3 regions of the Ensifer sp. ENS09 genome follow, and region 1 is predicted to be linked to each of the others. Evidence: riboswitches for the same ligand, from Rfam matches in the RefSeq annotation. Region 1 holds a riboswitch; each other region holds the start of a gene.
What was found. A riboswitch is a leader RNA that binds a small molecule or an ion and turns the genes downstream of it on or off. The one in region 1 is predicted to bind thiamine pyrophosphate.

Region 1 (10,216 bases):
AAGCGGCTGTCGCTCACCAACCGCCGGTAGGCCGCAAGGATGGGCTTCAGGCGGCCCTTGGCCGGATCCGGGGTCGCGGTCTCGGCCATGAAGAACTGCACGGTGAGACAGGCCATGGCGGCAAAGCCGACCATCAGGAAGAAGATCGACTGCCACCCGAAGAGACCGAGCGCCAGGCCGCCAAGCGTCGGCGACACGGCGGGTCCGAGGGCCAGCATCATGCCGATCATGTTCATGATGCGTGCGGCTTCAGTCCCGGTGAACTGGTCGCGCACGATCGCACGCGCCACGGTCATCCCGACGGAGGCGCCGATGCCCTGCACCAGGCGGCCGGCCAAAAGCACCGCGACGGAAGGCGCAAAGGCCGCCATCAGGCTGCCGACGAGGTAGATCGCCATGAAGATCAGCGTCGCGCGCCGGCGTCCGATGACGTCGGAAAGCGTCCCGGAGACAAGCTGGGCAAAGGCGAAGCCGGCGAAATAGAGCGACAGCGTCATCTTGATCGCCGCTTCGCTTGAGGAGAAGGCACGCACCAGTTCGGGCATCGCCGGCGTGTAGAGCGCCATGGAAACGGGGCCGAGCGCCACCAGGAAGGCGCCGATGATGCTTGTGCGCCGCTCGCTCATGCGACGCGTCATTGCGCGGCTCCGGCCCGGACCTCGGCCTTCTCCGCTGTATCCTTGCCCGCAAGGCACGGATCGAGCTGACGCAGATTGTCACGCAGGATGCGCAGGTTGGAACAGAGAAGCGCGCGCGCTTCCGCATCCAGCCCTTCGGTATAGGCATCCATCATTTCGCGGAGGCCGGTCATCAACTCGTTGAGCAGCGGACCCGCCTTTTCGGTGATGATAACATTCTTGGCGCGACGATCCGCCGGATCGGGAACACGGGCGACGAGCCCGTTGGTCTCCAGCCGGTCGAGATAGGCCGACAGCGTCATCGGCTCGATGCCCATGCGTGTGGCGATTTCGGCCTGTTTGATGCCCTCGGTAAGCGCCGCCTGGATCAGCGTGCGCGCCTCGCCGGGCGTGATGCCCAGGTCCATGGCATTGACCTTGCGGTCGAAGGCCCCGCGCAAGAGGCGCGAGACATCGGTCAGAAGCATTCCAATGGTTTCGGATTCTAGCTTGAAGGGCATCATGATCGTTCACAGGTGATATAATAAGTTTTACTTATCATAGCATCTGATAACGTTCAACGCGGCGAGCGATCATTCCCTTACCAGTTTAACGGTAAAACCCGCAAGGATTCAACGTATTACCTTTGCATTCACGCATGGAACCGTCTTGGCTGTACCTCAGCCCTCGAGCTCCTCGCGCAGCATCTCGAGCTCCAGCCATTCCTCTTCCATGCGAGCAAGGTCGGCACGCAGCTTCTCCAGCTCCTGCGCCAGTTTCGCAAAAGCATTTGGATCTTTTGTGAAGAGGTTGGGATCCGCCATCTTTTCTTCGCGCTTGGCAGCCTCGGCCTCCGCCTTGGCGATCTCCTTCGGCAGGTTTTCGAGCGCGAATTTCTGCTTGTAGGAAAGCTTGCCCTTGGCAGCCTTCGGCGCTTCGGCCGTGGGTGCGGCGGCATCGGCCCTGGCCTTCTCCGCCTTCTCGGCCTTGCGCTTCTCCTCGATCGCGCCCTTGCGCTGCGCCATCATGTCGGAATAGCCGCCGGCATACTCGATCCAGCGTCCATCCGGCGCCTCCGGATTGGCTGGTGCGATCGTCGAGGTGACGGTGCGGTCGAGGAAGTCACGGTCGTGGCTGACGAGGATCACAGTTCCGGCAAAACCGGCGACGATCTCCTGCAGCAGGTCGAGCGTCTCGATGTCGAGATCGTTGGTCGGCTCGTCGAGGATCAGAAGGTTCGTCGCCCGCGCGAGGATGCGCGCCAGCATCAGCCTTGCGCGCTCGCCGCCCGAAAGCTCACGGATCGGGGTGCGCGCCTGCTCCGGCTGGAACAGGAAGTCCTTCATGTAACCGGTAACGTGGCGCTGCTCGCCATTGACCAGCAGGTTGTCGCCGCGCCCGTCCGTCAGGTAGTGCGCCAGCGTATCGTCGAGATTGAGGTCTTCGCGCTTCTGGTCGAGCGTCGCGATTTCCAGATTGGTGCCGAGCTTGACCGTGCCCGTGTCCGGGTCGATCTGCCCGGTCAGTATCTTCAGGAGCGTCGTCTTGCCGGCACCGTTCGGGCCGACGAGACCGATGCGGTCGCCGCGGTGCACGCGGATCGAGAACGGCGCGACGATTGTGCGCTCGCCATAGGCCTTGGTGATCTTCTCGGCCTCGATCACCAGCTTGCCGGATTCCTTGGCGTCGGCGGCCGTCGCCTGCACGGTGCCCTGCGGCCCCTTGTGGCCGCGATAGGTCGCCCGCATGGTCTGCAGCTCGCCAAGGCGACGCATGTTGCGCTTGCGCCGCGCGGTCACGCCGTAGCGCAGCCAATGCTCTTCGCGTTCGATCGCCTTGCCGAGCTTGTGCTGTTCCAGTTCTTCCGCCTCTAGCACTTCATCACGCCAGGCCTCGAAATGAGCGAAGCCGCGGTCAAGGCGGCGCGACTGGCCGCGGTCGAGCCAAACGGTCGCGGTCGACACCTTCTCCAGGAAGCGCCGGTCGTGTGAGATCAGCACCAGCGCCGAGCGGCTGCGGATCAGTTCGTCTTCAAGCCACTCGATCGTCGGCAGGTCGAGATGGTTGGTCGGCTCGTCGAGCAAAAGGATATCCGGCTCCGGCGCCATGACACGGGCGAGTGCTGCGCGGCGCGCCTCGCCGCCAGAAAGGCGCTTCGGGTCTTCTTCGCCGGTCAGACCCAGGTGTTGCAGCAGGTAGGCGACGCGATAGGGATCGTCGCTCGGGCCGAGGCCCGCCTCGGCATAGGCCTGCACCGTGTCGTAGCCGTCGAAATCCGGCGCCTGATGCAGATAGCGGATGGTCGCCGAGGGATGGCGGAACACCTCGCCCGACTGCGCCTCTGCAAGGCCCGCGGCGATCTTCATCAGCGTCGATTTGCCCGAGCCGTTGCGGCCGACCAGGCAGATCTTGTCGCCCGGCTCCACTTGAAAATTGGCGCCGGCAAGCAGCGGCGTGCCGCCAAAGGTGAGGAAGATATCGTCGAGTTTCAGAATGGGAGGCGCCAAGGCTCAGGCTCCGGAAAGATCATAGGGGCGGGCAAGCACCAGGGCGCGGCCGCTCTTGAGAGTGAAGCGAAGGGGACCCTCCGCAACGTTGGAAACGGTTCGGGACGAACCGAACGGCAGGGTGAAATCGTCAAGCGGGTAGCGCGCATTGACGATCGAAAGGCCGGTAAGCTCGGTCAGACCCAGCACCGAGAAGAGGCAGCCCTTGGGCAGGTCGACTTCGAGCGGGCCGGCCAGCAGTGGATAGGCCTCTTCCTCGCCCGACGTCATCAACACCGAAAGCCCGCGCTCGGCAAGGGCGACGGCATGAAGCAGATGCATGAACGCATGATCACTGCGGGTGCCGCCGAGCGCGCCGGCGAAGATCAGGCGATCGGCCCCACGCGACAGCGCCGCCTCGACCGCGATCTCGCCGTCCGTCGCGGCCTTTGCCGCCGGATAGGGCTCGCGCGGGACCGAGGCGTAGTCCGCAAGAAGGGCTTCCTCGGTCGAGTCGAAATCACCGACCCAGACATCGGGCACGATGCCGAGCAGCCGCGCATGGCGCATGCCGCCATCAGCCGCGATGAAGCGACTTGCGGCCAGTTGGTGAGCCAGCCGGTCGGTCAGCGAAAGGGCGCCGCCAAGCAGAATGGTGAAGGTCGATCGAGCCATGGCAAAGCCCATAGCGCAAAGGACCGCCGAAGGAAAACGAAGAAAACCGTCGGGCGACCGGTTCTCGGTATTTTGGTCAGACCGTCAATGCCCCTCGGGCACCGGATCGGGGAACAGCATGCCGGCATAAATGCCGGGGGTCGAATCCGGGATCTCGACAGCCCCGGCCACCCGCTCGTAGAACTTCGCCGGCCCGACACCGCCGATAATCGCGTAGCCGTAGCCGGCCTCGCGCATGGCCGTCAGGCTTGCAAGCAGCAACGCCTCGCCGATCCCCTGTCCGCGCCTGCTTTCGTCGACACCGGTCGGACCGAAAAAGCCGAGCGCCGTCACGTCGTGGCAGGAAAAGCCGACGATCTTTTCGTCATGGACTGCGACATGCATGCGTGTCGGGGTCGAGGAAAAGGCGGCTTCCGCCTCGCCCGCCCATCCGGCGCCAAAGGTCTTTTCGATCCAGGACACGACCAGGCGGCGCTCCGGCGCCATGGCGCGGCGAATGCTGACGCCAGGACCAAGCTTCGACTGAGGCTCAGCCGGCAGGGCATAAAGTCGAACGAGCATATCGGGCATGACATTTCCTCCTCGCTGCCGTTGTGTAGCGCAGTTGGCGGCTTACGCAAACATGCGCCGTCGTGCCGGCCAGGCGCCCTTGCTTCCCCGCAAACATCGCTTGCCTTGGGGCCTTGGCAGCGGTAAATCTCTTGCCGCTCTAACGGGGTGCCTCCCGACCGCACAGCGGCCGGAGGCTGAGAGGCGTAAAAACGCCAACCCGCGGAACCTGATCCGGCTCATACCGGCGGAGGGATTAGACGCGATCGGATCGATACGCCCTTTTCCCATGCAACAACGAACTTTGGGAGAGAGGTCCTCGCCATGTCCAATTCATCGCAACTCAAACTCTTTAGCCGGCTAGCCCTTGCGGCCGCCGCAAGCCTCGTTTTTTCCGGCGTCGCGACCGCCGCCGACAAGACGCTGACGGTCTATACCTATGAGAGCTTCATCACCGAATGGGGACCGGGCGCCAAGGTTGCGGAAGCCTTCGAGAAGACCTGCGAGTGCAAGGTCAACTACGTCGGCGTCGCCGACGGCGTCGAGCTTCTCACCCGCCTGAAGCTCGAAGGCGCGGCTTCCAAGGCCGACATCGTGCTCGGCCTCGACACCAACCTCGTGGCCGAAGCCAAGGCGACCGGCTTCTTCGCGCCGCACGGCATCGAGGCAACCGGCGTCACCGTGCCCGGCAACTTCTCCGACGACACCTTCCTGCCCTATGACTACGGCCACTTCGCCGTCGTCTACGATACCGAGACGCTGAAGACGCCACCGAAGAGCCTCAAGGAACTGGTCGAAGGTGACCCGTCGCAAAAGATCGTCATCGAGGATCCGCGCACGTCGACGCCGGGCCTCGGCCTGCTCCTCTGGGTCAAGGCCGTCTATGGCGACGAGGCGGGTGCCGCCTGGGCGAAGCTGAAGGACCGCGTCCTGACCGTCACTCCCGGCTGGTCGGAAGCCTATGGCCTCTTCACCAAGGGCGAGGCGCCGATGGTGCTGTCCTACACCACGTCGCCGGCCTACCACATGGTCGCGGAAAACACCGAGCGCTATCAGGCGGCTGCCTTCTCCGAAGGCCACTACATCCAGATCGAAGTCGCCGGCATGACCAAGAACGCCAAGGAGCCGGAACTGGCAAAGCAGTTCCTCGCCTTCATGACCGGTCCGGACTTCCAGTCGATCATCCCGACGACCAACTGGATGATGCCGGTCGCAGCGACCAAGGAGCCGCTGCCGGACGCCTTCAACAAGCTGGTCAACCCGGAGAACACCTTCCTCCTGCCTTCGGAGGAGGTCGCCAAGAACCGCAAGGCCTGGATCGACGAATGGCTCGCCGCCATGAGCAAGAACTGAGGCCGGATTGTTCGCACTGCGCGAAAATCGCATGACAGTGGTCGCCGGGGCAGCCTGCCTCGGCGCCTTCGTGCTTTTCGTCGGCCTGGCGATCGTCGCCTTGCTGAGCCAGACGGGCGGCGCGAGCGATGACGCGCTGTTCGACGCCTATATCTGGCGCGTCACCCGCTTCACGCTGCTGCAGGCGACCCTCTCGACACAGCTGTCGGTACTCTTTGCCATCCCGGTCGCCCGGGCGCTGGCGCGACGGCCGCAGTTTCCCGGCCGCATCTGGCTCTTGCGCCTGATGGCGTTGCCGCTCGGCCTGCCCGTTCTCGTCGGCGCACTCGGCTTGATCGAGATCTGGGGGCGCCAGGGCTTCCTCAATTCCGGCCTGCGCTGGCTCGGCCTCGCGCAGCCCGTCAGCATCTACGGCCTGTTCGGCATCCTGCTCGCCCACGTCTTCTTCAACATGCCGCTTGCGGCGCGCCTCTTCCTGGCCGGGCTCGAGCGCATCCCCGCCGAGTATTGGCGCAGCGCCGCCAATCTCGGCATGCCGTCGCGAGCACTCTTCCGTTTCATCGAGTGGCCGGTCCTGCGCGGCCTCCTTCCAGGTGCCGCCGGCCTCGTCTTCATGCTCTGTGCCACCAGCTTCACCCTCGTGTTGACGCTTGGCGGCGGGCCTGCGGCCAGCACAATCGAAGTGGCAATCTACCAGGCGCTGCGCTTCGACTTCGATCCGCCGCGCGCCATCGCGCTATCGGCCCTGCAGATCGCCATGACCGGCCTGCTGCTGTTCCTGCTTCGTTATCTGGCGACCGAGCCGGAAGAGGGCATGACCGGTGGCCGCACCGTGCGCCGCTTCGATGGCGCGTCCAGGATCGCGCGCCTGAGTGATGGCGCCTGGATCGCCCTTGCCTTTCTGTTTCTTGGCGCACCGCTGATCGCCGTCCTCACCTCCGGCCTCGAAGCCGATCTGCTGAAGCTCGCGCGCGACCCGGCGGTGCACCGGGCGCTGCTGACCAGCGCGGCAATCGCGCTCGCGTCGGCCCTCGCCTCCGTCACCATGGCGGCCGTGATGATCCGCGCAGCCGCGACCGTCACCGCGCCGCGTCACGCGACGTCGCTCGCCCGCGGCTTTGCCGGCGCCATCGGCGCCAGCACCTCGCTGATCCTGCTGGTGCCGCCCGTGGTGCTCGGCGCCGGCTGGTTCCTTCTGCTGCGTCCCTTCGGCGATGTCGCGCGTTTTGCGCCCTTTATCGTCGTGGCGATCAATGCGCTGATGGCGCTTCCCTTCGTCCACCGCATCCTCGCGCCGGCAATGGCGACCCATGCGGCGCGGTCGGAACGGCTGACGGCAAGCCTTGGCATCCGTGGCTTTGATCGCCTGCGATGGATCGACTTTCCGGCGCTGCGCAAGCCGCTGCTGATGGCACTTTCCTTCGCCATGGCGCTGTCGCTCGGCGACCTCGGCGCCGTCGCCCTCTTCGGCAGCCAGGACATGGTGACGCTGCCCTGGCTGCTCTATAGCCGCATGGGCAGCTACCGCACCGCCGACGCCGCCGGTCTCGCCCTTTTCCTCGGGCTTCTGTGCCTGATCTTCACCATCCTCGGCACGGCGAATGACAGCCGGCCGGAAAGACGCAAAGCATGACCCACCCCGTTCCCGCGATAGAGCTGCGCGATGTCGAGGTCCGTTTCGAAACGGCCGCGCTCACCTTCGATTGCACGATTGCCACCGGTGGCATCGTCGCCGTCGCCGGTGCGTCGGGCTCCGGCAAGTCGACGCTGCTCCACATCATTGCCGGGTTCGAGGACCCCGATCGCGGCGAGGTCCGCATTCTCGGCGAGAACGTGGCCGATCGGGCGCCGTCGGAACGGCCGGTCTCGATGATCTTCCAGGACAACAACCTTTTCGCCCATCTCGACGTCGCGACCAATATCGGCCTCGGCATCGACCCGGCGCTTCGATTGACCGCGACCGATCGCGACAAGATCGAAGACGCGCTCCGCCGCGTCGGGCTCGAAGGCTTCGGGAAAAGGCTGCCGCCGACGCTTTCCGGCGGCGAACGCCAGCGTGTCGCCCTTGCCCGGGCGCTTGTGCGAAAGCGCCCGCTGCTGTTGCTCGACGAACCCTTCGCGGCGCTTGATCCCGGCATGCGCGCCGGCATGCGCACACTCCTGCGCGAACTGCACGCGGAGGAAGGCAACACGATCCTGATGATCACACACCATCCCGAAGACGTGAAAGCCCTGGCCGACAGCGTGCTTTTTCTCGACCGGGGGCGTATCATCGCAAACGACGCCGTCGACCGCTTCCTGGCGCGGCGGGATAATGCGGCGATCGACCGCTTTCTCGGCAATACTTGAAGGACGGACGGGATTCACCACGCCCTTGGCCGGTTGCCACAATTTGACCGCGGCGCCATGCGACGCGCGAAATATCCGGCAAGGCGCGAATATTCCCGCATCCGTTGCCGTGATACCACGGGGCAACTATTTCTACCGAGATAAACTAGGCAGGTGGCGCTGAAATCAGATACAGCAAGACCAGGACTGAAAGGTCGCGGCAGAGCAACGCTGCCGCGCTGAAAAAGTAGGACTTTCAACGCTGTCGTTCCACGTTTCCGCAGAATGCGGGCGGAGCGACGGACGGAAACGGGCTGAGGCATGGAGAGGCATACAGTCACACACGACCGGATCCCGCCGACGGGCGGACGGCTGCGTGGACGCGCCGTGGTTGCATTGCTTGCGACCACGCTCCTTTCCGCATGCCAATCCGTGATCGAGCAGACTTATCAGCCGACGGTTTCGCCTTCATCCAATCCGCAGATCGTCGAGGAAGTCCAGAAGAACGATCCGCGGGCACAGCTGGGCGCGCGCGAACATCCGCGTATCGTCGCAAGCTACGGCGGCGAGTACAAGGACGCCAAGACCGAGCGCCTGGTGGCGCGCATCACCGGCGCGCTGACGGCGGTCTCCGAGAATCCGCAACAGTCCTATCGCATCACCATCCTGAATTCGCCGGCGATCAACGCCTTCGCGTTGCCGGGCGGTTATCTCTACGTCACCCGCGGCCTGCTCGCGCTTGCGAACGACGCCTCCGAGGTCGCCGCCGTGCTGTCGCACGAGATGGCCCACGTCACCGCCAACCATGGCATCGAGCGGCAGCAGCGCGAGGAAGCGGAAGTGATCGCCAGCCGGGTGGTCTCCGAGGTGCTGTCCTCCGATATCGCCGGGAAGCAGGCACTCGCCCGCGGCAAGCTCCGGCTCGCGGCCTTCTCGCGCAACCAGGAACTCCAGGCCGACGTGATCGGCGTGCGCATGCTCGGCGAGGCCGGCTACGACCCCTATGCCGCCGCGCGCTTCCTCGACTCGATGGCCGCCTATAGCCGCTTCACGGCGGTCGATCCGGAATCCGACCAGAGCCTCGACTTCCTGTCGAGCCACCCGAACGCGCCCCAGCGTGTCGATCTCGCGCGCCGGCATGCCCGTGCCTTCGGTCCCGAAGGCACCAGTGGCGACCGCGGGCGCGACTACTATCTCGCCGGTATCGACGGCCTGCTCTATGGCGACAGCCCGCAAGAAGGCTATGTGCGCGGCCAGACCTTCCTGCACGGCCAACTCGGCATCCGCTTCGACGTGCCCGCCGGATTCCAGATCGACAACAAGGCCGAGGCGGTGCTGGCAACCGGCGCCGGCGACATCGCCGTGCGCTTCGACGGCGTCGCCGACACGGGCGGCCGAAGCCTGACCGACTATATCGCCAGTGGTTGGGTCACGGGCCTCAAGCCCGATACGATCCGGCAGATCAGCGTCAACGGCCTGGAAGCCGCAACAGCGCGCGCCTCCGCTGACCGTTGGGATTTCGACGTGACGGTCATTCGTATCGATACGCGGATTTACCGCTTCCTGACCGCCGTGCCCAAGGGGTCGAACGCGCTTGAGCCGACCGCAAACCAGTTGCGCACCTCGTTCCGCCGCATGACGGCCGCCGAGACACAGTCGCTGAAGCCGCTGCGGATCCGGGTCGTGACCGTCCGGCCCGGCGATACGATCACCACGTTGTCGGCCCGCATGATGGGAACCGACCGGAAGCTCGACCTCTTCCGGGTGATCAATGCGATGCAGGTCAGCTCGACGATAAAGCCGGGCGACAAGGTGAAGATCGTTTCCGAATAGCGTGAGGTGGGCGCGGTTGCAGCGCGTTGGTGCGCGCGTGACTGCCTGCCGTCTGCTAGGCAAGCGCGTCGCTGAGTGCCTCTACGATTGCCAAAAAACAAGCACCAATCGTCTCATTGCCAAGCAATCAACGGGCAGCACTGCAGCCCGGCTCAGTGCCGGGTCGCCGAGCACAGCACAGGCGTGGCGGCGTCAGACGGTCAATGAATACCTGCGGTCAGCGCCGGCGCTCTCGTCGCCAGGGCTGCCCGGAGCTTTTCCAAGGCCCGGGTTTCGATCTGCCGCACGCGTTCCTTGGAAATTCCGAGATCGATGCCGAGCTCTTCGAGCGTCGCCCCTTCTTCCGTCAGCCGCCGGGCGCGGATGATGCGCATC
Region 2 (10,216 bases), on a different contig from region 1:
GCCTCGGCCCGGATGTCGTGCGAGATCCGCATCGAGCAGAATTTCGGGCCGCACATGGAGCAGAAATGCGCGACCTTGTGCGCCTCCTTCGGCAGGGTCTCGTCGTGAAAATTGCGGGCTGTTTCCGGGTCGAGCGAGAGGTTGAACTGGTCCTCCCAGCGGAACTCGAAGCGGGCGCGAGACAGCGCGTCGTCGCGCACCTGGGCTGCCGGGTGACCCTTGGCGAGATCGGCGGCATGGGCGGCGATCTTGTAGGTGATGACGCCGACCTTGACGTCGTTGCGGTCAGGCAGGCCGAGATGCTCCTTCGGCGTGACATAGCAGAGCATGGCGGTGCCGAACCAGCCGATCATCGCAGCACCGATGCCGGACGTGATGTGGTCGTAGCCGGGTGCGATGTCCGTCGTCAGCGGTCCGAGCGTATAGAAAGGCGCCTCGCCGCAGACGGCCAGTTGCTTGTCCATGTTCTCCTTGATCTTGTGCATCGGCACGTGGCCGGGGCCTTCGATCATCACCTGACAATCCTTGGCCCAGGCGATCTTGGTGAGTTCGCCGAGCGTTTCGAGTTCGGCGAATTGTGCGGCGTCGTTGGCGTCGGCGATCGAGCCCGGGCGCAGGCCGTCGCCGAGCGAGAAGGAGACGTCATAGGCGCGGCAGATGTCGCAGATCTCCTCGAAATGCTCGTAGAGGAAGCTCTCACGATGATGATGCAGACACCACTTGGCCATGATCGAGCCGCCGCGTGACACGATGCCGGTGACGCGGTCGACGGTGAGCGGGATGTAGTGCAGGCGGACGCCGGCATGGATGGTGAAATAGTCGACGCCCTGCTCGGCCTGCTCGATCAGCGTGTCGCGATAGACTTCCCAGGTGAGGTCCTCGGCAATGCCGTTGACCTTTTCCAGCGCCTGGTAGAGCGGTACGGTGCCGATCGGAACCGGCGAGTTGCGGATGATCCATTCGCGGATGTTGTGGATGTTGCGGCCGGTCGAAAGGTCCATGACCGTGTCAGCACCCCAGCGCGTCGCCCAGACCATCTTCTCGACTTCCTCGGCCATCGACGAGGTGACGGCGGAGTTGCCGATATTGGCGTTGATCTTCACCAGGAAGTTCCGGCCGATGATCATTGGTTCGGATTCCGGGTGGTTGATGTTGGCGGGCAGGATCGCCCGGCCGCTGGCGATTTCCTGGCGCACGAATTCCGGCGTCACGTGATCGGGAACGTGGGCGCCGAAGCTTTCGCCGTCGCGGACCTTCGCGCGCGCCGCGTCGCGGCCGAGGTTCTCGCGGATCGCCACGAACTCCATCTCCGGCGTGATGATGCCGGCGCGGGCATAGGCAAGCTGCGTCACTGCCCGGCCACCCGTGGCCTTCAGCGGCGCATGCTGGAACGGGAAGGTCGGTGTCAGCCGGTCGCCGCTCACAAAGCCGTTGTCTTCGGGGCGGACGGTGCGTCCCTCATAGGTCTCGACATCGCCGCGGTCGACGATCCAGTTGCGGCGAAGCCGCGGCAGGCCGTCCTCGATGCGGATCTCGGCACCGTCGGCGGTGTAGGCGCCGGAGGAGTCATAGACCGTGACCGGTTGCTCGCCCGAGGTCGGGTGCAGAGCAATCTCGCGCATTGGCACGCGGATATCCGGATGAAGAACGCCCGGCTTGTGGATCTTTCGGGAGGCCGGAAGCGGGCCTTGCGTGACCGCGAGGGCTGAGGGTTTGGTGGCAATATTCATGACGAGGCTCCAAGTTTGCGATTGGAGACCCAGTTCTGATGCCGGAAAGATGAAAGACGCTCCGCCAGGTGCTCACCGCACGGAATCCTGGCTTCGATATCTGCACCGTCCCTACGCCAGTATGAACTGGATCAGGTTCAACGGGTCACTGCGCTATAGCCGGCAAGCCGGCCATCCAGCAGAATCTCAGCCCCTTGCGGGACCCCCCTGGTGAATGCCTAGATCATAGCCATCGAACGGCCCGGGTCGTCAAGCGTGAATTCGCCTGTCGATAAAGATGCACCTAGTGCGTGTATTTGCGGATTCGAATTTGGCGCTAGCGGCCGGCCTTTTCCGGTGCTGTCCGCTCGGCATAATCGGCGCGGTTGATGCCGTGGCGCTGGAGCTTGTCGTAGAAGGTCTTGCGCGGGATGCCGAGCGCCTCGATCGTCGCCTTGACGTCGCCGCGCTGGGCGCGCAGCACCTCCTTCAGGATCTCCGCCTCGTAGCGTTCAAGCCGTTCCGGCAGGGCGAATCCGGGCTGTTCGGTGGGCGCAATCGTTTGGCCCAGCGGACCTTCCACACCAAGCGCCACCCGCTCGGCAAAATGCGAGAGTTCACGCACATTGCCCGGCCAGGCATGCGTCATCAGATGCCGTTGTACGGCTGGAGAGATCATCGGCACGTCGCGCTTGAAGCGCTCGGCCGCCCGGGTCAGGAAGTGCGAGAAGAGCAGCGGGATATCGTCACGGCGTTCGCGCAGCGGCGGGATCGACAGCGTCACGACGTTCAATCGGAAGTAGAGGTCTTCGCGGAAGTCGCCGCGCTCCGCCGGATTGCCGAGATCGATCTTGGCAGCCGCGATGACGCGGATATCGACCGGACGAACCTGGTTGGTGCCAAGCGGCGTGATCTCGCGCGCTTCCAGAACGCGCAGCATCTTCACCTGCGTTGCCGGCGGCATCGCCTCGATCTCGTCGAGGAAAAGCGTGCCGCCGCTTGCATGCTCGATCCGGCCGATGCGCTTCTTCAAGGCGCCGGTGAAGGCGCCCGGTTCGTGGCCGAAGAGTTCGCTTTCGATCACCGTCTCCGGCAGAGCGCCGCAATTCAGCGCCACGAAATTGCCGTTACGGCGGCGGCTCCAATTGTGAAGCAGCGTCGCCACCACTTCCTTGCCGCTGCCGGTCTCACCGGCGACGAGCACGTCGACATCGGTATCGGCGATGTGCCGGATCGTCTGGCGCAGGCGTTCCATGACCGGCGTCTGGCCGATCAGCGGCAGGCTGTCGCCGGCCGTCTCGGCGGCCCGCTTCAGTGCGCGGTTCTCCATCACGAGCCGGCGTTTTTCCAGAGCGCGATGCACGCTCTGCACCAGCCGGTCGGCGGCGAAGGGTTTTGGGATGAAGTCGTAGACGCCGTCGTGCAAGGCCTGCACCGCCATCGGGATATCCCCATGACCGGTCACCAGGATCACCGGCAGGTCTGCGTCGAAGGCTTCGATGCGGCGGAAGAAGGCGAGGCCGTCGATGCCCGGCATGCGGATATCGCTGACGACGATGCCGTCGAAATTGGCATCGAGCGTCTTCAACGCTTCGGCGGCGCTGGCAAACGGGATGACGGTGAGGCCGGCGAGTTCCAGCGTCTGCGTCATCGCCTTGCGCAGATGGGTGTCGTCATCGACGAGATAGACGGTCGGCTGCATCGCTCAGGCCCTCTTCAGGCGAACCGTGAAAACGGTGCCCTTGTCGCTGGTGTCGACGGTGATATCGCCGCCATAATCGGCGACGATCTCCTTGGAGATGGCAAGGCCAAGGCCGAGGCCCTCGTCCTTCGAGGTGTTGAACGGCGTGAACAGATCCTCGCGGATATGCGGGGGAATGCCCGGGCCGTTGTCGGCAACGACGAGCGAAACCGTCCCGGACGGGCTCTCCTCGCAGCGCACGCGGATCTCGGCATCGCCGCGCGCGCCGAGCGCTTCCAGCGCGTTCTGGAGAAGATTGATCAGCACCTGTTCCAGCCGGATGCGGCTGCCGAGCACGCGGAGGCCATTTTCCGGCAGGTCGATGACGATCGCATCCATGCGGCCGGCAAAGCGGCTGCGCAGCAACAGCATCGCCCCTTCGATCACGTCGCGCATCGGCGTCGGTTCGGCGACGAAGCGGCCCTTGCGGGCAAAGCTTCTGAGTTCGTCGGTGATGGTGCCGACCCGGTCGGTCAGTTCGGCGATGCTGACGAGGTTCTCGACCGCGGTCTGCTGCTGGCCGCGATCGAGGAAGGTGCGGGCGTTGTCGGCATAGGCGCGGATGGTCGCGACCGGCTGGTTGATCTCATGGGCGACGCCGGCCGCCACCTGGCCGAGGATCGCCAGCCGGTTCGCCTGGACGAGCTCCTGTTGCACCGCCTGCAGCTTTTCGCCGGTGCGCCGATGGTCGGCGATCTCCGTTTCGAGATGATCGCGGGCAAGGCTGAGGTCATGGGTGCGCTCCGCCACGCGGGTTTCCAGCTCGTCGCGCGCGGCGCGATCCCTTGCAGACACCAGCGCCAGCGTCTGGCGGCGGCGCAGGAGGAAGGCGGTAAGGGCGAGCAGCGGGGCGAGGAGGGCGAGCGCAATCAGCCGGGCCTCGCGGGTTGCCGCCGAGATCGCGCCATCGAGCGGCGCCAGTTGCTCCAGCCGCCAGCTTGTGGTCGGCACCATGGTTTCGACCCTGAGGAACCGGCGCTCGCTGTCGCCGGGCAGGAGCGCCCGCAACTCGCTGGAGCCGTCGTTTGTCGGTTCGATGTCGCGGAAGGGCAGCGGCAGCAGCGAAGCATCGCCGAACTGCAGGCTGTCGCGGATGGCGGCGACGCGATCGCGCGGAATGGTCCTCGTCGTCATGAAGCGCCAGGACGGGAAGCTGGTGATCAGCACGATACCGCGCCGGTCGGTGACGTAGACCGGCTTGCCGGAGGCGAGCCATTCGGCCTCCACATCGTCGAATTCGAGCTTTGCGACGACGACGCCGATCGGACCGTCGGGCCCCTGAACCCGTCGCGAAATGTAGAGACCGGGCCGCTTGCTGACGTTGCCCATGGCGAAATGCTCGGCCTTGCCGTCGCGCATTGCCATGCGGAAATATTCGCGGAAAGCATAGTCGTTGCCGACGAAACTCGTCGGCTCGCGCCAGTTGCTGGCAGCGACGGCAACACCATCGGGGCCGATCACATAGATGACGGCGGCATCCGTGTTGGCCGCCAGCGCCTGCAGCTTCTCGTCCAGCCGCTGCAGCGCCTGTGGGCTGCGGGTCGAAAGGGCCGCCTTCACCTCGACATCGTCGGCCAGCACCAGCGGCGTCGAGCGCTGGCGTTCAAGCACGGCGCGCAACAGCGAGGCCTTCAGATTGGCATCGATCCGGCTTTGGGCATCGACCGTTTCGAGCGCCTGGCTTCGGCCGTACTCGCCGGCGAGCAGGAGCGCGGCGACAAGCAGCGCGACGGCAAGGCCGGCAAAGACCAGCCAGGTGCGGCGCATCGATTGGTCGAGATCTGCCAGATTGAGGGGGGCGGAGAGGGCACTGAACATGGCCTAATTGTGCACTTTTTCGCTCAGGCTTCCAGGTAGGTTGTGCGGAAATCCGCTCAACTCTTTGTGTGCGCCAAGCCGCCCGCACAAAACATCCTCATCAATTCAAAGGCTTGTCTCGTGCCGCGGCGAACTGGCACGGCCGTTGCAAATGACGTCCTCATGACAGCCCGCGCTGTCGCGCATCGGAATTTGACCCGGGAGGCCCGGCATGACGCCGGACTGGGTGCAGTGGAGGATCTCATGATTATCGAACAATCCGCGGAACCGCGCGGCAAGACACCTTTCTATCGCCATCTCTATGTCCAGGTTCTGGCGGCGATCGCCGCCGGTATCCTGCTCGGCCATTTCTATCCGTCGCTCGGCACGGAACTGAAGCCCCTCGGCGACGCCTTCATCCGCCTCGTCAAGATGATCATCGCGCCGGTCATCTTCCTGACGGTCGCGACCGGCATTGCCGGCATGACCGATCTTGCCAAGGTCGGCCGCGTCGCCGGCAAGGCGATGATCTACTTCCTGACGTTTTCGACGCTGGCGCTCATCATCGGCCTGATCGTCGCCAATGTCGTGCAGCCGGGCGCCGGCATGCACATCGATCCGGCCTCGCTCGACGTCAAGGGCGTGACGACCTATGCCGAGAAGGCGCATGAGCAGACGATCACCGGCTTCCTGATGGGCATCATCCCGACGACGCTGGTCGGCGCCTTCGCCGATGGCGACATCCTGCAGGTGCTGTTCATTTCCGTGCTCTTCGGCCTGTCGCTCGCCATGGTCGGCAAGAAGGCCGAGCCGGTCGTCGACTTCCTGCATGCGCTGACGCTGCCGGTGTTCAAGCTCGTCGGCATCCTGATGAAGGCCGCCCCGATCGGCGCCTTCGGTGCGATGGCCTTCACCATCGGCAAGTACGGCGTCGGCTCGATCGCCAACCTCGCGATGCTGATCGGCACCTTCTACATCACGTCCTTCCTCTTCGTGTTCATCGTTCTCGGCGCCGTCGCCCGCTACAACGGCTTCTCGATCGTGGCGCTCATCCGCTACATCAAGGAAGAGCTGCTGCTCGTTCTCGGCACTTCCTCGTCGGAAGCCGCCCTTCCGGGCCTGATGAGCAAGATGGAAAAGGCGGGCTGCAAGCGCTCGGTCGTCGGCCTCGTCATCCCGACCGGCTACTCCTTCAACCTCGACGGCACCAACATCTACATGACGCTGGCCGCGCTCTTCATCGCCCAGGCGATGGATATCCCGCTGTCGCTTGGCGACCAGGTGCTGCTGCTGCTCGTCGCGATGCTGAGCTCCAAGGGTGCCGCCGGCATCACCGGTGCCGGTTTCATCACGCTGGCCGCGACGCTCTCGGTCGTGCCGGCCGTACCGGTCGCCGGCATGGCGCTGATCCTCGGCATCGACCGCTTCATGTCGGAATGCCGCGCGCTGACCAACTTCGTCGGCAATGCGGTCGCAACCATCGTCGTTGCGAAGTGGGAAGGGGAACTCGACGAGGCACAGATGGCCGCGGTCCTTGGTGGTCGCACGCCGGAAGCCTTGCCGCAGCCGGCCTTGCAGCCCGCGGAATAAGTTTGCCTCCCAAGGCATGACTGCTAAGGCAGTCCGGACGCGGCTCGTGGCAACACGGGCCGCGTTTTCGTTTGGGCTACTGGCCGCTCAAGGTCATCTTCGACGTCTCAGGCGCGCCGGCGTTCAGATAGGCGACGAAGTCTCGGAGCATCGGCACCCGGCGCGGGCGGAAACTCTCCTCCGTCATCGCGACATCGACGATGCGGTCGACGCGGAACTTGCGGAAATCCTGGCGCAGGCAGCACCAGGCGAGCAGCACCAGCATCCGCTCGAGATAGACGATCGCCAGCGGCAGGACCTGTCGGTCGGTCCGCTGCTGGTCGGCGTCGACATAGCCAATCATGACTGCGCGCTCCTGCCAGCAGGCCTCGCGCAAAAGAGCGACATCGGCAACCGGCGGCTCCCGGCGCTCGAAGCGGTAGACCTGCGATGCCGCATGCAGCGCCTGGCGCTGCAAGCGATCGGGCAGTGTCGCCGTTATCTTGGAAAGCACGGCGCCTGCTGCGGCCGCAAGATCCGGCTCTCCCATGTGCTGCACTTCGGCAAGGCCGAGCACCAGCGCCTCGATCTCCAGGCGCGTGAAGGTTTGTGGCGGCAAGGCGATGTCCTCCGTCAGCCGGTAGCCGAAGCCGCGCTCGCCATCGATGACGGCGCCGGCGGCGCGCAGGCTGTCGATGTCCCGATAGAGCGAGCGCAACGACACGCCCGTTTCCTCGGCGAGGCGCGCGGCCGTTACCGGGGAGGGGAGTGTGCGAAGCGCCTGGAGCAGGCGGAACAGACGATCACTGCGGGCCATGACTTTGGAGGATAGAGGAAGCCTACTGACGAAAACTGGCAGTTGGCCGACTGTATAAGATCCGCATTGCCAAACGCAACCGAGGAACCAGACCATGCTGACACTCTTTCACGCCCCGCGCTCGCGCTCGTCGCGCATCATCACCCTGCTTCGCGAACTCGACGCCGTGGACAAGGTCGCGATCGAGATCGTCGATATCACTCGAGGCGATGGCAGCGGCCGCAAGGATCCGAAGAACCCGCATCCGGAAGGCAAGGTTCCGCTGCTCGTCCATGACGGCGTCGTGCTCTGGGAGAGCATCGCGATCATCCAGTACCTGACGGATCTCTTTCCGGAAAAGAGGATGGCGCCGGCCGCAGGCGACGCGCAGCGCGGTCGGTACTTGAGCTGGCTTGCCTGGTATGCCGGCGTGGTCGAGCCGGTCCTGATCGCGCAGGCAGCCGGGCTGTCGCATCCCTATCTGGATGCGACCTTCCGAGGCCCGGCTGAACTTGCAGAGCGGCTCGAAAACGCCTTGAAGGACAGTCCCTATCTGATGGGCGACCGCTATACGGCCGTCGACCTTCTTCTGCACTCGCCCTTTGCCTGGTATCCGGCTGCAACGCCTGACAGCGCCTTCGTCAAGGCCTGGGTCGAACGCTGCGGCGAGCGCCCGTCGCTGCAATGGACGACCGACTTCGACACTCGCACCACGGCGGCGGCCTGATCGCTGGCCAAGGCCGCTCCGGCGGGGCGGCCTATTTTCGCTTGAGATTGATCTCGCTTGTCACCACCCGCCTTCCTGAAGCGGGATCGACATCGATGGTTGTCAACCGCATTCCATTGGCGCCGATCTTGCGCAAGGTGAGGTCGGCGCTGCGGTCGCCGTTGACTTCCTTGGCCCAGCGGATGGTGAGGTTGATCGCGTCGCCGCGCCGGCTGCCATTAAGGCCGGCGCGCCCGCCGCGCGGGCCGAGATAGGAGCCGCTATAGGTTGAGCCGGAATAGCGCAGCTTCGCGTCGACCGAGCGTGAGATCACGAGCAGGCCGCGACAGACGCCCTCCATCGACAGTGCAAGGCCGCTGGCCTCGGAATTGAAGCTGCAGGTGACATTGACCGGCGACAGGTTGGTGCGGATGCGCACCGTTCCTGTTCCCGCCCAGTTGCCGCCGAGCGTCTTCAGGAAAGCGCCTTCGTCTGCGCGCGCACCGCCGGCAGCGAGTGCGGTCATGGCGACAAGCAGCAACCATTGGGGCATGGACGCAACCCTCCCTCCAGGGCGTCGATCTTACAAAAAGGGCATCTGGATAACCAGCCGAACGTGTGACGGCGGCGGATGTTCCGTTCGCGGCGTCATATTCCGTGCAGAACTTGCGTGGCTTTCACCGCGGCGGACGCCCGGTTCTCGACGCCGAGCTTCACATAAATCTGCTCCAGATGCTTGGTGACCGTACGTGCACTCAAGCCCAGGATCTCGCCGATGTCGCGGTTCGCCTTGCCCTTGGCGATCCAAAGCAGCACCTCCGCTTCCCTGGGGGTCAAAGCGAAGTGCTGACGCAACACCGCATCGTCTGAGCGACGATTTTCGGCCGTGAGACGGAAGAGGTGTTCATTCGGGCCGATCGAGCCGAGGAAGGATATCTGCAGCGACGACTGCTCGGGCTGGTCGAGCGTGAAACTGCCGTCTTCGGGCGCGCTGGCGCGCAGGCGGGTTGCCATCCAGCCCGCGATGCGCCGGGTGACGATTGCCATGCCATCGTCGCGGCCGGTTGCGGCGTTGACGAGACGCGTTGCCTGCGGCGTCGACCAGCAGACGCTTCCGTCGCTGCGCACCGCGAGCAGATGGCGGCCGGCCGCGTCGAGTGCGACCCTTGCGCTCTGCGCCGAGCGGGCATTGGAGAGATGGACGCGGATGCGCGCCCTCAACTCATCGATGTTGATCGGCTTGGTCAGATAGTCGACGCCGCCGGCCTCGAGTGCGCGCACCACGTGTTCGGTCTCTGTCAACCCGGTCATGAACAGCACCGGCGTCTGGCCGACGGCGGCGTTGCCCTTGAGGCGGCGGCAGGTCTCGAAGCCGTCGATGCCGGGCATGACGGCATCGAGCAGGATGACGTCGGGCGTGATGCGCTCGGCAATCGAAAGGGCAGCGTTGCCGGAGGTCGCGATCAGCACGGAAAAGCCGGATTGTTCCAGCGCTTCCGTCAGGAAGCCGAGCGCCTCCGGGGAATCGTCGACGAGAAGCACGATGTCGCGGCGGTCATTGGTTTCAGCCATGGGCGTTGTCTCCGTTGGCCGCGTTGTTCTTGAGGAAAGCGTCGTAGCCCGAGAGGTCGAAGGCCTGCACATAGGCGCGGGCGGCCTCGGCGAAGGGCTGGTGTTCGGGCTGCAGGGCAATCTCCGTCAGCTTGGCCTCGATGCCCCTGACATAGCCGATCTCTCCAAGGCGGATCAGCTCTTCGACGTGGAAGGCGTCGGGGCGCATCAGCGGTTTTGTGGCCGGTGCCGGGCCGGCTTGCTTCTCCTCTCCCTCGTGAACCCAGGTGAGGCCAAGGTGCACGGCGAGCTTGTCGGCGAGTTGGCCGACGGGGAAGGGCTTGGCG
Region 3 (10,216 bases), on a different contig from region 1:
AGAGGCTCGTGCCGAAGGGGCTCCGGCGCGGGGTCATTCGGAGATTGCTTAAATGCCGGCGGCGGGCTGCGAGCGCGCCGCTTGCGATGCGGCGAACACCTTCAGTCGCTGAGGCGTGGCGAGGGTTCAGCTGCCGTGTCGATTTTGAGCAAATCAGCCAAGACGGTACGGATTTGCGGCCAGGGTTCGTCCACACAGGTCGACGAAGGCTGGCCGCGGTTCACGATCGCGTCGAGTTTGGCGATGACGCCGGGAGCGACGTCACAGGAACCGGCCACAACGCTTGGGCGGCTAATTCCTCCGCCAGCGCTGCGCGGTCCTCGTCCTCGAGCGCGTCATTGTAGGCGCTGCGTCCATCGCGCTCAGCTGAAGACGACGGCTCGCCTGAGAACAGGGCGATCTCGAGCTGTTGCTGATGGTGGGTCGATTCGCTCAGGCGAGTCCAGGCGGCACGCCAATGCTGCCAGGCTGCGACCGCAGGGTCATTGGTGCAACCGCTAAACCCTGACTTTCGATGGGCCGCAACGTGCGGATATGTGGGTAAACACGCCGGCACCGAGGAATGAAAATCTCCTCGCGTGACGGTAGGCAAAGTTCTGCTATTGTCGGAATCAGCCATGATCCGAGCTCCCTATAGCTTGGTTTTGGTCAGATCGAACAGGTGTTACCGCACCTGTTCGATCGCCGGGTCATTCTTCCTACAATATGTCGGAGGTCAATCAGAAAGTTTGCCTTGAGTAACTTACTTCTTACGATGGAGCAGTGCCGTGGAGCACGGGCAATGTTGGGCTGGAGCCAGGCAGAGCTCGCCAAGGCAGCAAACGTGTCTCGCCAGACTATCGCCGATTTTGAAAGGGGAGCTCACGTACCGATCGTCAACAACCTCGCAAGCATCGTAGCGGCGTTGGAGAAGGCAGGAATTGAGATTATTCCGGCAAATGGTGGCGGCGTAGGCATCCGCTTCAAACGGTCATCTTAAGTAGGTGGATTACTGGCTCTTCTGCATGCGATGCGCTTCACAGGCGCACAAATACGCGCCGCTCCTGTGCGTGGAGCGCTAAAGGGCTCGCCAAGGCAACTGATATCGGAGTCGCCACCGTAGGCCGAGCAGAAACTGAAGATGGAGCTGCATCCCTAACATTCGCGAACTTGAAGGCCATACGGCACGTGTTGGAAGGTCCCGGTATCGAATTCATCCCTGAAAATGGGGGCAGCGTCGGCGTTTGTTTCAAGAAGTCGAGCTCGGGATCTTCCGTTGATGGCGTTTGATCCGGCTACCAAAGAGACAACTCTTGAAAGGAAGACCCTCGCCAATCTTAACTGGAGCCGAGGTTCGCGCAGAGCTGGCGAATGCAGCCAGTGTGGGACTGTCCATATTCGACGAGCGGAAGAGGAATACTGATATCAGCGACTCCTTCATCGAACTCACGTTTGATCCGCAACGCTCTGGAAGCAATGATGCTGACCGGAGTTGGAGGGCTATTCCACCTTTAAGCGATTGTTGACCCAACGCGACCGAAAGTCCGGAATCGAGGCACGCTAACCGTGCACAATCGCGTGAGGGCACTATGAATTTTCACAGCCTGTGTCATCAATACCTTCGCCTGTGAAGTCGAACGCTCAGACGGAAGGCCCCTTGTGCTCGAAAGCCCATAGGACCTTCATTTTAGGAAGCTTCTTCAACAGTGAGGATTGCGCCTCGAACTGGCTTGCCTGTGACAGGGTTCCAACGGTTGACACCCCGGCCCACGCTACCCTAGCATCCCTCCCGCCGAGGGGTGCACTGTCACAGTGCTGAGATGGCGGTGAGCCAGACCCTTGAACCTGATCCGGATCATACCGGCGTAGGAACGGCGAGGGCCCTTCTGCTCACCAGCTGTCTTTGCGCTTACCGACCGGATCTCCGTCCATGTCCGGGAGGTCGCTTTGCTCGTGTCTGTTTTTGACTCAATCCAAAAAGGCTCAAGGCTCATGCAGGTGGGGCGATGACCGCGATCGCCGTTACCATCGCAGGTTCGGATTCCGGCGGCGGGGCCGGCATCCAGGCGGATCTGAAGACGTTCTCGGCGCTCGGAGTTTATGGCGCAAGCGTGATCACCGCGGTCACGGCGCAGAATACCCGTGGGGTCTCTGCGGTGGAGGATATCTCCCCGACCGTCGTTGCGGCTCAGATCGACGCGGTATTTTCGGATCTCGCCGTGGGAGCGGTGAAAATAGGCATGGTCTCGCGGCGCGAGACGATCGCGGTGATCGCGGCTGGTCTTAAGCGCTACGACCGGCTGGCTGTCATCGACCCGGTGATGGTGGCAACCTCCGGCGATCACCTGATGCGCCGGGACGCGATCGCGACGCTCAAGGAGGAGTTGCTGCCGCTGGCACTCATTCTGACGCCGAACCTGCCCGAGGCGGCGCTGTTGACCGGACGGGCGATCGCTGAAACCGAGACCGAGATCGCACGCCAGGCCGAGATGCTTCTGAAACTCGGTGCGCGTTCGGTGCTGATGAAGGGCGGGCATGGCAAGGGCAAGGACGCGACCGACGTTCTCTTTGGTCAGGGGGACGTCCTCAACCTGTCGCGACCGCGGATCGAAAGCAGCAATGATCATGGCACCGGGTGCACGCTCTCTGCGGCAATCGCCGCGGGGCTTGCCAAGGGCAAGCCGATTGACCATGCGGTCGTCGCCGCCAAGGCCTACTTGCATGACGCGGTGGTCGCTGCCGATCGTCTGACTATCGGACAGGGGCGGGGGCCGGTGCATCATTTTCATCATTGGTGGGGCGACAGCCGCAACCAGAGCACAGCGTCTTCGGACGGGGCCTAAGCAGACGGCCGCCTCGGACGAATGACTAGATATGGCTATGCGCAGTAGCATGGCGTTCATTGCATCTCAGGCCACTGCAGCGCTTGGCAGGGCCGATTGCTCGCCCTTGAGCATCTTGCGATAGAGCGCCACATGTTCGCGCGCGCAATCGACGTGGCTCGTCGGTCGCCGAAGTGTCGCACGCAGATTGTCCCATGCCCGCGGGGCGGCCAACACGTCGATCAGCCGGTCGGCCAGATCCTGGGCGCTGCCGGCGCGGAAGTGATAGCCATCCAGCCGGTCGCGAACCTTTTCGGCCATGCCGCCGATGTCGGAGCAGAGGATCGGCCGGCCGTGATGCAATGCTTCCTGGATGACGACGGGAGAATTCTCCCACCAGACCGAGGGCATCACCACCCAATCGACCGATCGCATCAGCCGCGGCATGTCCTGGTTCTGGTAGGCGCCGTAGAAGCGCACACGGCGACCGGCGTCTTCGATCAGTTTGGCCACCTTCTCCTGATAGTCTTTCGGCTGGCGCTCGAGGTTGCCGCCAAAAATCATCAGCGAGGAATCGTCGCCCCACACGTCATCGGGCACACGCGATACGGCGTCGATCAACACGTGAACGCCCTTGAATGGCGTCATCTGCCCGAAATAGGCAAAGCGGTTGCGTCGCGCCGTCGGCGATGGCAATTCGCGGGCCGGCGCCTTGTCGCCCATGACGATGCCGTTCTCGATCACGAAGATTTTTGCGGCTTCGAGCCCCCATTCGACATAGCGGTTGGCGAGAAAGGCGCTGGGCGCGATGAAGGCATCGGCGAGATTGAGCATGCCGCGCACGAACTGTTCGCGGCGAACGAAGCGCGACACCGGGATTTCGGGGAAGCACGTGTGGCAGCTGATCGGTGAGGCGCCGTTGCAAAGCTGGCCCGAGGGGCGTTTCACCATTTGCCCGTGATTGTGGCAGATCGGCAGATACTCATGGAACGTCACGACGATGCGTGCGTTGGGCAGGGCATCACGAACGGCATAGAGCGCTTCCAGGCCGAAGCCGAGAATATGATGGAAGTGAATTACGTCCGGCTTGATGTCACCGACGAAGCGCAAGAGGTCGCGGCGGATCGCGTCCGTATCGCCGTTGGAGAGGAAGAAATGGTCGAAGTCTTCGGCGTGGTAGAGCACTTCGTCCATGGCGAGACGCAGGCTCATCAGCGCGGACGCGCCATGGCGCGGAACCGGATTGCCGACGCGGGCGAGGTAGATCGATTCCACACCGGGCAGGCCGTTAAGCGCCTTGTGAAGGCCATGCGAGGCAATTTCCGCTCCGCCAAGGGAGTGGGTTGGGTGGCCATGGGAGACCACGAGTACGCGGAGTTTTTCGCTCATGCGCCAGCCCCTTCAAAGATTGTCTTTGCGGTTTCGGAGGCGGGCGTCCATCGGGCGCGGAACAGCGTCCGATCGACGCGTTCCACGAAGCGCGCGGTGGCGGCAGAGCCTGCTCCGGGCACCTCGTCGGATCCCACCATCTGCAGGGAAGGAAGCCAGTAGGCTTCGTAGCCCTTTCCGCTGAGGCGAAGGGCGAGGTCGAGGCCCTTCAGCGCCGCGCCGAGATAGGTCGGCGACAGGCCTGCGTCCTCCATAAGCGCTTCACGCGGCAGGATGCAGCAATCGAGCGATGCGGCTGCGACCCGCGTCAGCTTGAGGCGATTGACGGCGCCGACGGGATAGCCGGCGTAGCGGCTCGATTGCAGATGGTCGGGGCGATCGAGCGACGTGCTGCCGGCCCAGCGGATAGAGTGATCTTCATAGGCAAGGGTTGGCGAAATGATGCTTCCCGTGTTTGCCTCGTAGGCGGCAACGAGTGCCTGGTACCACCCGGCATTGGCTGGCGTCAGCGACGCGGAAATCAGAACGACCGCGTCGCTGTTTACGCTTTCGGCGGCCGCTTGCGCCAGGTCACATGCATCGTCGGCGCCTTCGACGGAAATGAGCCGCAGCGGCAAACGATAGAATTCGGAGAGTTGACGGATGTGGACCGCGTGCCTTCGGAACCGCTCGGACTGGAGCACGAGCGCGATCGGCGCACGACGCGTTTGGGGATCAAGCGCGAGCAGCCCCAAAAGCGGTGCGAAATCCGTTTCGGTTTCTCCGGCGATAAGAAGGATGGCGGTACCCTCAGCCTGGTCGAAGGGGCCCATGTCGACAACGGTCTCGATGGTCGGTGCGGTGCTGCGCGCCGCCGTCAGGAAAGGGACGATCTGCCGGTCGATAATATCGGGCAGGGCCCAGCTTGTCGGATCGATCGAGCCAAGCAGCCGCAAGGCGGCGGCGCGAGCCGGCAGCCGCACGGGGAAAAGTGGCATGTAGGCGCGGCGGGCATCGCCAAGGGTGAGTTCGAGGTGAACTGGCCCTTCTGCCTCGCCACCAAGCGGCTCGACTTGAACGATGAAGCCATGGGACCGGCGATGGCCGGAAATCGCGCTTTTGAATTCCGGCCGATCGACGAAGGCCTCTTCGACGTCGGACCGTTCGGTGCGGGTCCAGGCTGCGTCCAGCCGCGCTCCGCCGCCCTGTTGGCAAAGTCGCGCGCTTTCAACATGCCCATCGGGGTCTAAAATCCAGCCCGAAATCAGGAAGGCACCATCCTCACCCTGGTAGAGTGCATCCACGCCAAGGCGGACAGGAACCGGAAGGCTCGAGATCGTCTCGGTGCCATCGTATCCGCTCGCGGCATCGCGCAGGCGAAGCATGACCTGCGGCGAGCTCTGGCTCTGGAGCAGCATCGCGCGGATATGGCCGGGTGTCTCGAGCGGACCGGTCACCACCCGGCGTTCGTGGAGCCCGGCATAACGCCAAGCGCCACGGCCGCGATAGAATATGCCCTTGATGTCGCGCGCTCGGGGCAGATCGTTTGCGGACAGCAGGCCGACGAAGCCAGCCGCACCGTCAGGGGCGTCGTTGCGCTGGAAAATGGCGACGTTGCAATCGGCAAGGACGGTATCGTCACCCTTGACGATCGCCCGGCAGACGCCGGCGGGCAGGTCGCGCGCCCATCCTTTCAGGGCGATGGTCCCGTCATGCCCCTCGCCGAGCAGTTCGATGTATCCGTCGCTCGCCGCTCCGGTTTTAAGCAGGGTCGTGATGGCCGCGAGCCGTTGATCGGCATGCGGCGGTTTGATCAGCACGTCGACCAGGCGACCGAGCACGTGTACCAGTTGCGGACCGGCGAAATCCTTCAGCATCGCCGTGACTTCACCAATCGAAGCGGCGCGTGGCGCGACCATGTAGCGCTTGCCGTTACCCGCCGTGCCGAAGCGCAGGGTCGTCGGCAGACGATCAGAGCCATCGAGCAGCAACAGCGCGGCAAAGCCATGTGTGGCGGAAGCCTGGGGCGCTGCCAGCCGCCAGCCGACGACCGACGCCATGACCTGGCTTGACGCATCTTCATTGATCTCGACCGGCAACTGATCGGCCATCGGGCCACCGGTACCGATAACGAGAAGTATTGTTTCGTCGATCGGGCAGGCCATAATGCGTCCACCGCGCGCAATACGGCCAAGCGGTGCAGGGCTTGCGGAAAGGCTGAGTTCCGTACTGGGCATGAGATGGGCCTCAGGTCCGAAGGAAGACGGAAAGGATCGCGCCTGCCGCAAAGCCCGCAAGCACGAAGAGTAGCAGAAACGCGGGCTTCAAATCGCCGTTCGAGCGCTGCTTCAGTGCGTTGAGGCTCTTTTCCATGCCCGCGATTACACCGTCGAGCCGCATCAGGTGGACGTCGAGATCGGTCAGTCGCTGGGTGATTTCTCCGCGGAGGTTCGCGACATCGTCGCTGATTGCTGCAAGTCCGGGGCTTTCGGCTTCATCGCCGTCGTCAACTTTCGACCGCAGGGCGGAACGCTGCGAGACCTGCAATTGCCGTTGTGCTGCCATCAGCACGTCGAGCTTGTCGAGCACTTTTGCAAGTGGCGCCGCAATCAGCGCCTCAGCGGCTTGTTCGTCGGGCTTGGGAACACGAAGCGGCAGTTCGCCGCCTTTGCCGGTCGCCGCAAGCACAACGAGTTCGCCGCTACGCGCGCTCGCCATCTCGGGCAACGCGATTTCAAACGCGTGGTTGCCGTCGCCAATGCCGTTGCGCTTGAGATCGGGCCGGTTGCGGTCGGCGAGCGCCTCGGCGATCACCTTGCCGTCGAGAAGCACGCGAATGGCAAGCCGCTTTTCCGGGGTTTCCGGGTCAAAGGCCCAGCCGAAGACGCGGCCCTGGTCGATCGCGTCCACGCGGCCCTTCAGCGGCTTTGCATTGTTCTGCTCCGGTGCGACGTCCGGTTTGTCGGCTGCTACAGACATGGTCTTCCCTCTAGGCGGCGACGGTTTCTCGGGGCTCGATCGCGTCGATGAGCGTGAGATAGCGCCGGGCAGTGGTATCGATATCGTTGGGCTTGCGGGCATTGGCCGAAAGGCGGCGCCGAAGGTCAGGGCTTTCCGCCATGCGGCGCATGGCGGCAGCCAATGCACGCGGATCGTTTGGCGAGACGGTGATGCCGTTGACGCCGTCCTGCACCATTTCGGCCATCCCGCCGATATTGCTGGCGATCACCGGTTTGCGCTGGGACTGCGCCTCGTCGATGACCAGCGGTGCGTTCTCCCACCAGATCGAAGGCACGATGGTGCAATCGACTGCGGCAATAAGGTCGCCGATGTCTTCGCGCCTGTAGGCGCCGCGCTGTTGGACGGAAGGCGCCGTCTTCTTGAAGAGGCGGGCGATCTCGTCCTTGAAACTGTCGGCCTGGAAGGGCGCGCCCCCGTGCACCCGCAGCTCAAAACGCAGGCCCTCGTCGATCAGCTGCCGCGCAGCCTCGAGAAGCACGGACGTGCCTTTCCAGGGATTGAGATTGCCGAAATAGCCGAAGACCGGCCGATCGTTCTCCGGCTGGCCCTTGCGCGGCGGGTCTCGTGGCGGCAGGCCGTTGGCAATCACGTCGATTTGGTCGCCGTTCAGACCCCAGTCGATGAAACGTTGCCTCAGAAACTGGCTCGGCGAGATGAAGCGATCGACGGTTCTGAGCAACGCTTTCAGATGCTGCTCGCGCAACACGAAACGATCGAGCGGAATGTCCTTGAAACAGCTATGGCAACGGTCGGGGCTCGACTTGTGACAAAGCTCCTTGCCGCTGGTGCGCACCATAAGCCCGTCGTGATGGCAAAGCGGATAGTAGTCGTGCAGTGTCATTACGATCCGGCAGTCGGGCAGGGTGCGGCGGACGATGTGCGGAAACTCGGCGCCAAGCAGCAGCAGGTGGTGGATGTGAACCACGTCCGGCCGGAAATCGCGCAAAAGCTCGGTAAGGTCGGGCACGACGCCATAGAGGTCGATCTGGCTCATGAAGAAGCGATCGAAATGGCCGGACCACAACAGCACCTCGTCGCCCTCGGGGCCGATCGCCTGAAAACTCGTGCCGGGCCGCACCTGGCGGTGGGTCTGGTTGGTGGCGCCGAGGAAGAGCGCCTCGTGACCGGCCCGCTGATAGGCACGGAAAAGGTCGTGCGCGAAAATCTCCGTGCCGCCGGGGTGAAGCGCCGGATGATTGTGCGCGGCGACCAGAATGCGCTTCTTCATCCGCTCACACTCCGGCGTTCGGCGACGAAGACATCCTGGTAGTGACCGGCACTTTGGCCCCGCCAGTGACCGAGCGATTTCAGGACCGTCGTGAAACCTGCTCGCTCCAGCGCCCGGTCGAGGAAGCCGTCGTCGAAACCGACGGCGGCAAGCGGCGGAAGACCGGGCACGAACCAGCAGGGGCCGTCGCCACTACGAACGAAGGCAAGACGGGGATCCCGCCGGCCGTGTTCGTCCTTCGCGGCGATGCTGTCGACCACGAAGGCGGTAACGAAAAGCCGTCCGCCGGGCTTCAGCATCCGGTTGATCTCGCTGAAATAGACGAGCACTTCGTCCGGCGGCAGATGGGTGACGATCGACGTCATGATGGCGAAGTCGAACTGGCGATCCGGGTAAGGCAGCTTCAGCGCCTTGCCGTTGATCCTGCCTGATGGGTTGTAGAGTTCGTGGGCGATGTCGACATGCTGGAAGGTGAAATTCGGATAGACCGGCGTGACGGATTGACGGCACCAGGTGACGCCGCCTTCCACCGGGTCGATACCGACATAGCGCCCGTGATCGCTATCGAGATATTGCGTCAGCGGAACGGCCATGCGGCCGATGCCGCTGCCGATGTCGAGCACGCTGCTTTTCGGCTGTAATCCGCCCATGCGGATGAAGTGGCCGAGAAACTCCACGCCGACAGCCCGGTAGTTGCCATCTCCGACGAAGACGCTGTTTTGGTCCGGCTGCGGCAGGAAACGATTGGTGAGAACCGTCTGAAGCATGCCTTCGATGCGGTCTTCGTTCTGTTGCCAGGCCGGCTGCAGGTTGTCTGCGTGGCGAAGTACGGGCTGGTTCATGCGGCGCTCCTGGCGGCAGGCTTACGAGTGCTCGGCGCTGCCGCCTCTTCGGCGCCGAGGTAGGATGGCATCAGGGTGGTAATGTCTTGGTTCCAGCGCTCGGTATGCAGCCATGCATTGTACTGGCTGGCGACGCCGCGCGTGTAATCCTGGCTGCGGCTGATCGAGCGCCGCTCCAGATGGTAAAGACAGGCTGCCGGCTCATAGACGATATCGAAGCCGGCTCGCCGGATCTTGAGGCAGAGATCGCTGTCCTCGTAGTCGCCGATCACGAAGTCCTCGGCATAGCCGCCGACGAGGTCCCACACCTCCTTGCGCATCACCTGGCAGGCGCCGGTGACGCCGGGCACGTTGCGCATTTCCTGCGCCGGCGCATAGGCGCCCGGCATGCCCTTGTAGAAATGGTGATTAAGCCAGATGTCCTGCTTGTTGCGGGCAAAATAGAGGCCCGCATGCTGCAGCGAGCCGTCCTCGAACAGTAGTTTCGGGCCGATGGCGCCGATCGACTTTTCCTTCAGCACTGGCAGCGCAAGCTTTTCCAGCCAGCCGGCCCCACATGGCACGACGTCGGAGTTGAGCATGACGATAACAGAACCGCGGGCAAAGCGTGCGCCGGCATTGCAGGCGCGGGCATAGCCGCCGTTGCGGTTCATCACCACGAGCTTCATCGAAAGCCCGTGAAGCAGATGGAAACCACCGAGCAGGTGTTCCGTCTCGTCGTGGATCTCCGGGGAATCGAGCACGTAGATGATCTCGGCGTTGGCCGCGACGAAAGGGTCGGTCGCAAGTCCCGACAGCTGGAAGCGCAGGAAGTCGAGCACGCGGTAGAGCGGAACGACGATCGAGATGAGAGGCGCGGCCATCATCGGGCCGAAGTCCTTGGTCTGGTCGACCCTGATCGTCTTGCCAAGCCGCTGCTCCACGTCTCTCAGCGCCGGCGCAAGGATGGTGCGGAA

Region 2: it holds a riboswitch for thiamine pyrophosphate, as region 1 does, so the genes downstream of both, thiC (phosphomethylpyrimidine synthase ThiC) here and thiB (thiamine ABC transporter substrate binding subunit) in region 1, are expected to answer to the same signal.
Region 3: it holds a riboswitch for thiamine pyrophosphate, as region 1 does, so the genes downstream of both, thiD (bifunctional hydroxymethylpyrimidine kinase/phosphomethylpyrimidine kinase) here and thiB (thiamine ABC transporter substrate binding subunit) in region 1, are expected to answer to the same signal.

The regions. Positions count from the first base shown of each region.
Region 1 is NZ_JACVBP010000007.1:237,226-247,441, forward strand. Features, by position in the region: gene IB267_RS29995 (multidrug effflux MFS transporter) at 1-638, opposite strand, end outside; gene IB267_RS30000 (MarR family winged helix-turn-helix transcriptional regulator) at 635-1,138, opposite strand; gene IB267_RS30005 (ABC-F family ATP-binding cassette domain-containing protein) at 1,298-3,124, opposite strand; gene IB267_RS30010 (thiamine diphosphokinase) at 3,128-3,778, opposite strand; gene IB267_RS30015 (GNAT family N-acetyltransferase) at 3,863-4,348, opposite strand; TPP riboswitch at 4,482-4,600, shown strand; gene thiB (thiamine ABC transporter substrate binding subunit) at 4,652-5,680, shown strand; gene thiP (thiamine/thiamine pyrophosphate ABC transporter permease ThiP) at 5,688-7,313, shown strand; gene thiQ (thiamine ABC transporter ATP-binding protein) at 7,310-8,029, shown strand; gene IB267_RS30035 (M48 family metalloprotease) at 8,330-9,841, shown strand; gene IB267_RS30040 (RNA polymerase factor sigma-32) at 10,042-10,216, opposite strand, start outside.
Region 2 is NZ_JACVBP010000005.1:249,649-259,864, forward strand. Features, by position in the region: gene thiC (phosphomethylpyrimidine synthase ThiC) at 1-1,730, opposite strand, end outside; TPP riboswitch at 1,821-1,949, opposite strand; gene IB267_RS25695 (sigma-54 dependent transcriptional regulator) at 2,047-3,411, opposite strand; gene IB267_RS25700 (ATP-binding protein) at 3,415-5,268, opposite strand; gene IB267_RS25705 (dicarboxylate/amino acid:cation symporter) at 5,512-6,837, shown strand; gene IB267_RS25710 (YafY family protein) at 6,914-7,633, opposite strand; gene IB267_RS25715 (glutathione S-transferase family protein) at 7,728-8,339, shown strand; gene IB267_RS25720 (hypothetical protein) at 8,371-8,871, opposite strand; gene IB267_RS25725 (response regulator transcription factor) at 8,967-9,890, opposite strand; gene IB267_RS25730 (ATP-binding protein) at 9,883-10,216, opposite strand, start outside.
Region 3 is NZ_JACVBP010000004.1:921,492-931,707, reverse strand. Features, by position in the region: gene IB267_RS24545 (helix-turn-helix transcriptional regulator) at 755-979, shown strand; TPP riboswitch at 1,765-1,868, shown strand; gene thiD (bifunctional hydroxymethylpyrimidine kinase/phosphomethylpyrimidine kinase) at 1,986-2,822, shown strand; gene IB267_RS24535 (glycosyltransferase family 4 protein) at 2,889-4,190, opposite strand; gene IB267_RS24530 (hypothetical protein) at 4,187-6,406, opposite strand; gene IB267_RS24525 (hypothetical protein) at 6,417-7,148, opposite strand; gene IB267_RS24520 (glycosyltransferase family 4 protein) at 7,159-8,418, opposite strand; gene IB267_RS24515 (class I SAM-dependent methyltransferase) at 8,415-9,260, opposite strand; gene IB267_RS24510 (glycosyltransferase family 2 protein) at 9,257-10,216, opposite strand, start outside.